2 regions of the Arthrobacter sp. NPDC056493 genome follow, and region 1 is predicted to be linked to the other one. Evidence: predicted binding sites of a transcription regulator. Region 1 holds the regulator's gene; the other holds the start of a gene.
The links. Region 1 encodes Rex, which represses fermentation and respiration genes when NADH is low (regulators of the CRP and FNR family bind a similar motif). Its sites were predicted from a motif close to CTTGTGAANNNNTTCACAAG; they were not measured.

Region 1 (4,944 bases):
GCAGGCAACCCCGACACCCACGTGATCCTCCGCGGCGGCCGGAAGGGCCCCAACTACTCCGCCGCCGACGTCGAGGCGGCCTCCGCCAAGCTCGCCGCCAAGAACCTCAACCCGAGGCTGATCGTGGACGCCAGCCACGCCAACAGCGGCAAGAGCCACCACCGCCAGGCCGAGGTGGCCCTCGAGATCGGCGCCCAGCTCGAGGACGCGGAAACGGCCGCGGGAGCGATCGCCGGCGTCATGCTGGAGAGCTTCCTCGTGGGCGGCGCGCAGAACCTCGACGTGGCCGAACACGCCGCCGGACGCTCGGACCTGGTCTACGGCCAGAGCGTCACGGATGCGTGCATGGAGTGGGATGTGACGGCGTCTGTCCTCGAGCAACTGGCGGCGTCGTCGCGGAAACGGCGGGCTTTCACAATGGCCACGTGAGCATCTAGAGTAACTAGAACACGGTTGTTCGATGGCTCAGCGTCGGCGCACCGCTGATAGACCGGCGTCGTTGCTGAGAGCAAAGGAATATGGGTATGTCCGCAGAGTCGAACTTCTCGAACGCCAAGTTCTTGACCGTGGCCGAGGTGGCTGAGGTAATGCGTGTCTCCAAAATGACCGTGTACCGCCTTGTCCATTCGGGGGAGATGCCCGCCGTCAGGTTCGGCCGCTCCTACCGCGTCCCGGAGACCGCCGTCGAACAGTACCTCAAGGGTGCTGTCGTTGACGGTCACACGGGCACCGCCTGACGGGACCCGACTGACCGCACCGATCCGTGGTTGCTGCAGCCGCCTTGGGGGCCGCTGCACGCCACGGGGCTGTGCTGGTCAGGGGATGCTCCGGATAAGCGGTACGCTGTTAAGGAACGTTTTACGTCATTGTAAGAATCTGTCAGTTGTTCAGTCTGTTGCTCAGTCCACGGACCTTTTCCATCAGACAGGTACTGCATCTAGTTTGTAAGGAACTTTCGTGGGTTCAGTTATTAAGAAGCGTCGCAAGCGTATGGCCAAGAAGAAGCACCGCAAGTTGCTTCGTAAGACCCGCCACCAGCGCCGCAATAAGAAGTAGAGTCCGCTCTACGCGTCAATGCCCGTTCCCTTTCGAGGGTGCGGGCATTTTTGCGTCCCGCGACGCGCAAGCTGACCCACGACGCGCAAGCTGCCCCGCGACGCGCAAGCTGACTGACGACGCGCAAAAGGCCTGGCGCACCGGGAATTACCGGATCGTGGGGCAATCTGCGCGTCGCGCGGCAAGAAGCGCGTCAGGCGCGGGGGCCCCGGAAGCGGGTGTAGCCCCGCCAGAGACCGTAGACCGCTCCTCCGGCTGTGGCTGCCTTGAGGCCCAGCGTGGCTGCCCGGCGGCCTGAGCGGAAGTCGTAGACCGGCCAGTTGTGTTCCCTCGCGTGCTTGCGCAGGCGGGCGTCCGGGTTGATCGCCACGGGATGGCCCACCATCGTCAGCAGCGGGATGTCGTTGTAGGAGTCGCTGTACGCCCAGCACCGCTTCAGATCCAGCCCGTGCCCGTCCGCGATGCCCTGGACCGCCACGGCCTTGGCGGCGCCGTGCAGGATGTCCCCGACGAGCCTGCCCGTGTAGAAGCCGTCCTTGGTCTCGCCGACGGTTCCCAGGGCGCCGGTGAGTCCCAGCCGCGTGGAAATCACCGTGGCCACCTCGATCGGCGTCGCCGTGACGAGCCAGACCTTCCGGCCCACCCGCAGGTGCTGCTCGGCCAGGGCCTTTGCGCCGGGCCAGATCCGCGAGGCGATCATCTCGTCGTAGACCTCTTCGCCCAGCGCCTTGATGTCCTCTTCCGTGATGCCGGCGGCGAGCCTCAGCGCGGAGTCCCGGACGGCGTGGACGTCATTGAGGTTCTCACCCCGGAGCACGAACTTGAGCTGCTTCCACGCCATGCCCGCCGCCTGGGCAATTGTGAAGGCTCCGCGCTGGTGCATTTTCCTGGCCACGTGGAACAGGCTGGCGCCGCGCATGAGGGTGTTGTCGACGTCGAAGAATGCTGCCTCGCCGTGTTGCTGCTTCGCAACCGGACGGTGGGCCACAGCGACGTACTTCTCCTCGGGCATGCCACTGAGTCTAGTCAATGCCGTACCCCACGCCTGACGGCCGCCCGTCGCCCGGCGCCGGGAACGGCGATACGGTTGAAGCATGGCAAACCCCGACGTCGTTCTCCTCACCAAAGCTGACTGTCACCTGTGCGCCGCGGCGCGCGACGCCGTCGGGCGGGTGACTGCCGGGCTGGGGCTTTCGTGGTCGGAGCGGCAGCTGGACGCCGACGACGAGCTGCGCGACCGCTACGCCGAGGAGATCCCCGTGGTGCTGGTGGACGGGATCCAGCGCGACTTCTGGAAGATCGACGAGGCGCGCCTGGAGCGTGTCCTGCGCCGTGCCATCGCGGGGGATTAGCCAATTTCGAACAATGGCAGTGGCTTTGTTGACATAACTGATGGGGATCTAGAGTGGACTCACAACGCGACGCAACGGAGCAGATAGTGACTTCGCTCGATTCACCACCCCAGTCCCTGCCCGGGCCTACCGGGGCCGCCGGAAAGCAGATTCCGCCGGCAGCCGTGGCCCGGCTGACGATCTATCTGCGCGCCCTGAACTCGTTGCTGTCCGAAGGCACCGAACGGGTGTCCTCCGAGTCACTGGCTGAGCTTTCCGGGGTCAGCTCCTCGACTCTCCGCAAGGACCTGTCCCATGTGGGTTCGTACGGCACCCGCGGGGTGGGCTACGAGGTGCAGTACCTGAGCCGCCACATCGCCGCCGCACTCGGGCTGACGCATGACTGGAAAGTCGCGATTGTGGGCGCCGGTAACCTGGGCAAGGCGTTGGCCCGCTACGGCGGTTTCGAATCCAGGGGCTTTGACGTGGTTGCCATCTTCGACGCCGACCAGATGGTGGTGGGCAACGAGGTGGGCTGGCTGCGGGTCAGCGACGTTGCCGACCTGGAAACCGTCCTGGAGCGGACCGGGACCAACATGGTGGTGCTGGCCCTGCCGGCCGCCGTGGCCCAAAGCGTGTGCGACCGGGTGGTGAACGTCGGCGTGCGGAGCATCCTCAGCTTTGCTCCGGTGATGCTCCAGGTGCCCGACGGCGTGACGCTGAGAAAGGTGGACATGGCCACCGAGCTGCAGATCCTGGCGTACCACGCGCAACGGGCGCAGACCCCCGGTCAGCCGGAGTAACTCCGGCGTTCCAGGAATCCGCGCCCGTTGGCGGTTTGGTGCTCGGCCTGTGGCTAGCGGCCGTAGGGGCCCGGCTGGGAGTACGGGTTGGCGAACGGCTGCGGCTTCTGGAAGTACTGTGCCGCCCCCGGCACGTACAGCATCACGATCGCGGCGATGCCGAGGATTCCCACAAGGGTATTCAGGCCAAGCGGGAAGAGGCTGAATACGGAAAGCGCCGCAAAGACCGTGCCCAGGATGCGGGCCCAGTTCTTGCCCTTCCGGACGTTGAAGGCCACCAGGGCGTAGAGGCCGGCACCGATCAGGGCAATGACCACCATGGTTCCGATGATGAAGCCCTTGACGTCCTCGAACGCGATGTTCTGGCCGCTGCCGCGCAGTTGTTCCTCGAACGTGCTCCGCATGGCCGGGTCATCCAGGGTGGGAATCGTGACCAGGAGGTTCAGGATGGACAGGACGCCTGCGGCGATGATCAGCCAGAAGGAATAGTTCACGAGCTTCGGAACGCCCGCGCCCGTTGATGCCTGAGCCTGTTCGGACGGGTACTGCCCGTAGGGGGACTGGCCATAGGGGGACTGGCCATACGGGGCCTGTCCGTACTGAGGCGCGCCGCCCTGTCCGCCCTGTCCGTACTGGGGCGGGTTCTGGCCGTACTGGGGTGCGGACGATGTTCCCTGTCCATACTGGGGCGGGTTCTGGCCGTACGGGGCCTGCCCGTACTGCGGTGCGCCGCCCTGGCCGCCCCGGGGTGCGTTCTGGCCGTACTGCGGTGCCCCCTGTTCGCCCTGGCCGTACTGGGGTGCGTTCTGGCCGTACTGCGGTGCGTTCTGGCCGAATTGGGGAGTGTTCTGCCCGTACTGGGGCGCTTCCTGGCCGTAGCGGGGCTGCCCGTTGCTCGGCTGGGAACCGTTGCCCGGTTCGTTAGAGCCCGGCTCGTTGGAGCCGGGGTCATTGGAGTGCGGGACTGGAGGATTGCTCATGAGCGGTCCTTTGCGTAGTGACGTCTGAATCGGCTACCGGTTCAGACGCCTGCCCTCCCCAGCATGGTTCACTTCCCACCGTACCCCTCAGCCCGTGTGCCGTGGATCATTCCGGAGAGGTATTCCAAAGCCGCGCCAACCTGCGGAAACGTTGCCCGGCAGGGGATGGTCCGGCCAGTAACCAGCGGCCCTGCCGGACGCCGATCAGGGGCGGCCCCGTGCCGCAGCGAACCAGTTCTGCGAATTGGGCACCCACATCAGCGCGGTGGCCACGAGACTGACCAGGAAGCCCAGCCAGTTCCCGTCCTGGCCCGCGGGAAAACTCGAGCTGACGATGGCCAGCAGCAGCGACACCCCTGCCACAATGGTCAGGGCCAGTCGCGCCCACTCCTTGCCTTCCTTTAGCTTCAGGGCCAGCACGATCTCCGCGGCCGCCACCGCCAGAGCCACCAGCACGAGCAGGAACACCAGGATGGCCACGCCGGGAAGGATCGCAAAGAGCACCAGCACACCGAAAAGACCGATCACGCCGCCAAGCAGCCCCAGCAGGCCGCCGATCACCCAGATCCAGTAGGACACCTTGAGCTCCGTGGGCAGGCCCGTCACGTCGAAGAGGCCGGACAAGCCGCCCCGAGGCAACACCTCGCCAAAGGTCCGGGGACGGTCCGCCGGCATCTCGAAAGCGAACCGGCCGCCACCGGCGGGCGGCTGCTGACCGGGGTACTGCTGGGCCGGTTCCTGCCCCGGGAACTGCGGTCCCGGCGTCGGACTGCC
Region 2 (4,944 bases), on a different contig from region 1:
CGCCCGGCGCCGCTGGGCCGGCGTCATCGACTTGTAGCCGAGGGCGTCGTACAGCACGCCGGAATACACCTGGTGTGCCGGCGCCGCCGGTTCGGCGTGGAGCCGGGTGTTGCGTTCGACGTCGTCCTTAAGAGAGGCTCCGACGCCCAGCAGGGCGAGGGCGTCCTCGTGCGCACTGACTGTCCCCAGCGCGTCGAGCACCTTGGCCCGGTAGGTGTTCAGCACGGGGAAACTCAACGAAGCCCAGTCCATGGCGTCGCCGCGGACGGGTGGAGTCTTGCCTTCGGACGGGGGGAGCAGAATCAGCACCGTACGATCCTACCGGCCGGGGGCGGGATCAGATGCGGCGCGGATCCGTCGGCGTGGGTGGGTTCAGCCCAGGGAACGGCCCAGGAAGTCCAGCACGTCCGGAAGGATGGAACGCCAGTACAAGGCGTCGTGGCCGCCGGGCCGAAAGCCGCCCTCCACCCGGCCGGGAAGCCCCGAGCGGTACTGGCGTACCGTGGAGGCCAGATCATCCCCGCTGCCGCAGTCGATCCGTTTCGGAATCGCTGCAAGCCTCGGCCGGAGCGCAAAAACGTTATTCGCCCCGAAATCAGCCGGGCCGTCAAAGGTACCCTGCATGCCCTCCTCATAGCTGGACCAGACGGCCGGGCTCATGGCCGCAACGGCGCGAAGTCCGGAGACCCGGCCCCGCGACGCCAGGAGGAGGGCGCCGAACCCTCCCATCGACGTGCCGAAGATGCCGACCTTTCCGAGGTCCAGCCCCTGCTCGCCCAGGAACGGCAGGAACTCCTCTGCCAGCATTGACTGCGTGTCGCTGCCGTCGGCGCGGGCATGCCACCAGGAGTCGCCGCCGTCCACGGCGGCAACCGCAAAGGGCGGCCCGCCGTCGTCCAGGTGACGCTGCAGAGCCCGGTCCGCTGCGAGGTCGCGCAACAGAACCTCGTTGCTGCCGCCGCGCCCGTGCAGGAAGATCGCCACCGGCAGCAGCTGGTTGGCCTGCTCCGGAAGCGGCACCGCCAGGGACCAGTGTGTGATGACAGCGGGACGGAACCGGGAGACAAATCCGCCGGTCCGGGTCGACACCGCGGAAGTCGGCACTGTGGAAGTCGGCACTGTGGATGTCGGCACTGTGGAAGGCTGCACGGATGCCGGGGGAGCGGGCGGGATGGCCGCCGTCGTTGTTCCCGCCGAAGCCGTTGTTCCCGCCGTCGGGCCGGGAACCGGCGGGGGCGGGGCCGTGCAGGCTGACGTCGCGGCAGTCAGTCCGGCAGCGATTCCCGCCAGCTGCAGCATGCGTCGCCGTGGAAAGGACGGCCGCGGAAAGGACGACTGGTCCATTTCCCGATCTTAGCCCCCGGAACCGGCGCGTGTCCGGGGGCCGCTGGAAAGCCCGTAAACTGGACTGCGGATGGGTTGACCAGGCGGCCGCGCGCCACGCAAGTGGCTCGAGGAACGTCCGGGCTCCACAGGGCAGGGTGGTGGGTAACGCCCACTCGGGGTAACCCGCAGGCCAGTGCCACAGAAAACAGACCGCCTGCGTCGCGCCGATTTGAAAGCGGCACGAAGCAGGTAAGGGTGAAACGGCGGTGTAAGAGACCACCAGCTTCCCGGGTGACCGGGAAGGCTAGGTAAACCCCACCCGGAGCAAGGCCAGACAGGACACGTTCGAGGGCTGCCCGCCCGAGTGTCCGGGTAGGCCGCTGGAGGGCGTCGGCAACGGCGTTCGTAGATGGATGGCCGCTACTCCCGTGTTGGCAACGGCGCGGGAGCACAGAACCCGGCGTATCGGTCAACCCATCCACTCACCTGACCGCTCCCCTGCGTCAGGCTGCGTCCTGGCCAGGAACTCCGTGACTGGGACAGTCCGGGTTGGTGGGGCGGGGATGCTGCGGGCTGTACCGCCAGGGTGCACACGTGCATCCGGGTGTGCGGTTGGTTGGGCGTTGCCATGCACTCCCGGCTCCCAGGGCGACCATTTCATACATCGTTTGGCCTTTCTCTCGCAGACGGCTTTTTACGAGTGCATCGCCGTCAGGGCCGCCAGCATATGGCCCCGCGAAGGCCCGCGGATAGTGGTTGCCGGGATTGCGTCGATAACAATGCCGCATCGTGCGCCGGCGTACACAGAGCAGGCCTCACCTCCGGTGTGAGTGATTTCACGGGCTCCCGGGCGTTTCAGGCTCCGGGGCCGCCCTAGAATGGATGGTGAACGTAGAAGTTCTACCGCCGGATCTGCGTTCGCAGCCGGCGGTTTTTCTTTGCACGGTCAACGGCATCCGGGGTAGACCGAAACCCTGCCGGTGCCAGCTTGCCCTGGATAACTTCCAGTGGCTGCCATCCGGTTTACGAGGACGTAGCCGGTTGAACCAAGGAAGGTAGTTCTGTGAGCCAGACGTCAGATTCTTGTCTTGATACGTGGATGGGCCGGGAGGCGCTCGCCGAGGCCATGATTCCGGTTATCGGCCGGCTGTACCGTGAAAACAACGTGGTTACCTCCATCCACGGCCGCAGCCTGATCAACAAGTCCACCATGAACATCCTCAAGGCGCACCGCTTCGCGCGCCGGATGAGCAAGGATGAGCTGCTCCTGGAGGAGACGGCGCCGCTGCTGAACACGCTGGCACAGTTGGACCTGGGTGCCGCTGCCATCGACATCGCCCGCCTGAACCAGAAGTTCAAGTCCGACGGCGGCGACCTGACTTTGGAGGAATTCCTCCGGGCCGAACTGGCCGAGATCGTGGGCAAGCGTGGCGCTGACGACCGCACCAGCACCGACGTCGTGCTTTACGGCTTCGGCCGCATCGGCCGGCTCCTGGCGCGCCTCCTCATCGAAAAGGCCGGCGGCGGCCACGGCCTGCGGCTGCGGGCCATCGTGGTCCGGCGCGGCTCCGACAACGACCTGACCAAGCGGGCCAGCCTGCTGCGCCGCGACTCCGTGCACGGCTCCTTCGAAGGCACCATCAAGGTGGACACCGAGGCCAACACCATCACGGCCAACGGCGTGCAGATCCAGGTCATCTACTCAGACAACCCCGCCACCATCGACTACACCGCCTACGGCATCAACAATGCCCTCGTGGTGGACAACACCGGCCGCTGGCGCGACGCGGAGGGCCTTGGCCAGCACCTGCTGAGCAAGGGGGTGGCCCGTGTCCTGCTGACCGCGCCGGGCAAGGGCGAGCTGAAGAACATCGTGCACGGCATCAACCACCGCGACATCACCGATGCCGACCGGATCGTGACGGCAGCCTCCTGCACCACGAACGCCATCACCCCGGTCCTGAAGGCGCTCAACGACAAGTACGGCGTGATCCACGGCCACGTCGAGACCGTCCACTCGTTCACGAACGACCAGAACCTCATCGACAACTTCCACAAGGGCGACCGCCGCGGCCGCTCCGCCGCGCTGAATATGGTGATCACCGAGACCGGTGCCGCCAAGGCCGTGGCCAAGGCGCTGCCCGAACTGCAGGGAAAGCTCAGCGGCAGCTCCATCCGGGTGCCCACCCCGGACGTCTCCCTCGCCGTCCTGAACCTGAACCTGGAACGCGGCACCACCAAGGACGAGGTCAACAACTACCTGCGCGAGATGTCGCTGCACTCGGACCTGCGCAAGCAGATCGATTACATCGACTCGCCCGAGGTCGTCTCCACCGACTTCGTGGGTTCCCGCCGGGCCGGCATCGTTGACGGCCTCGCCACCATCGCCAACGACAAGAACCTGGTTGTTTACGTCTGGTACGACAACGAGTTCGGCTACAGCTGCCAGGTGGTCCGCGTCATGGAGGAAATGGCGGGTGTCAACCCGCCGGCCTTCCCCGCCAAGGACTCCGAAAAGGACGCCGCCCCGGTCCTGGCCGTGGCAGCCTCGGTCTAACTGAAGCGTTCCGTCAGCCCCGTCGGCACACCTGTGCCGGCGGGGCTGACCCGTTCCCGGGAACTTCCCGGGTAATTCTCTGGAATCAGCCGGAAAACGGGCACAAACTTGTGTCATGGAACAGAACCCGACACTCCAGCATGAAACAACCCTGGAACACGCCCTCGATGTTGCAAAGGCCAATCAGAAGGAAGCTCAACGGCTTCTGGACCAGGCGCGCACCTCACATGCGGCAGGGGAAATCGGCGATGACAGGGTGGCCCAGCTGGAGCGGCTGCTTGATCTCGCCAACACCGATCTTCACCGGGTCATGCGCGAGCAGTAGGTGACCAGCCCTCCACAGGGCACCTGTCCTCCACACTGTGGATACCGGCACAGCGGCGATGGTTTCGCCTAGGCTCCTGGTTGTGTACCCACAACCAGCCCGGGGCTCCCAAGGCCCGGGAACGCCCCGTTGAGCCTCAGTTGGGCTGGCTACCGGCGTGCCCGCCGCCGCTCCCGGCAGGCCTGGGCGGTGCTCGGTGCCGCCGCTGCATCTGCGGTCACCGCCACCGTGTGGTTTTTTACCGCAGGCCAGTTCATCGCGGCCGAGCCTGCCGTGTCGGGACCCAGCGAGGCGCCGGTGTTCGATGCCGCCTGGATGAAGCCCGTGACATCTCCATACCCGGTGCCGCGGGGCGGCGCAGCCGCCGCACTGGAAGCACTGGCCGTGAAAGGCAGGGCATCCGGCAGCGACTATGACCGGTCCGCGTTCGGCCAGGCCTGGCAGGACGCCGACCACAACGGCTGCGACACGCGCAACGACATCCTGCGCCGGGACCTATACGACGTTGCGTTTACCAAGGGATCAAAGTGCAAGGTCGCCGCCGGCACCGTGCATGAGCCATACGTGGGTCTTGTGGTCAGGTTTGTCCGCGGTGCTTCCAGCAAGGACATTCAGATCGACCACGTCGTCGCGCTTGGCGATGCCTGGCAGAAGGGGGCCCAGCAGCTGACGGCGCAGCAGCGGCAAAACCTTGCCAACGATCCGCTCAATCTCATTGCCGCGGACGGTGACGCCA

Region 2: the regulator Rex is predicted to act here: its motif matches at 2,150-2,169, upstream of ACFQ50_RS13740 (glyceraldehyde-3-phosphate dehydrogenase).

What each region holds. Positions count from the first base shown of each region.
Region 1 covers NZ_JBHTSL010000043.1:20,327-25,270, reverse strand. Annotated here, with positions in the region: gene ACFQ50_RS16680 (3-deoxy-7-phosphoheptulonate synthase) at 1-429, shown strand, start outside; gene ACFQ50_RS16675 (helix-turn-helix domain-containing protein) at 525-737, shown strand; gene ACFQ50_RS16670 (30S ribosomal protein bS22) at 958-1,056, shown strand; gene ACFQ50_RS16665 (HAD family hydrolase) at 1,250-2,068, opposite strand; gene ACFQ50_RS16660 (glutaredoxin family protein) at 2,151-2,408, shown strand; gene ACFQ50_RS16655 (redox-sensing transcriptional repressor Rex) at 2,495-3,190, shown strand; gene ACFQ50_RS16650 (hypothetical protein) at 3,244-4,170, opposite strand; gene ACFQ50_RS16645 (hypothetical protein) at 4,375-4,944, opposite strand, start outside.
Region 2 covers NZ_JBHTSL010000031.1:44,501-49,444, reverse strand. Annotated here, with positions in the region: gene ACFQ50_RS13760 (YaaA family protein) at 1-309, opposite strand, end outside; gene ACFQ50_RS13755 (alpha/beta hydrolase) at 373-1,089, opposite strand; gene ACFQ50_RS13750 (hypothetical protein) at 1,106-1,357, shown strand; RNA gene rnpB (RNase P RNA component class A) at 1,416-1,807, shown strand; gene ACFQ50_RS13740 (glyceraldehyde-3-phosphate dehydrogenase) at 2,390-3,883, shown strand; gene ACFQ50_RS13735 (hypothetical protein) at 3,999-4,208, shown strand; gene ACFQ50_RS13730 (HNH endonuclease family protein) at 4,338-4,944, shown strand, end outside.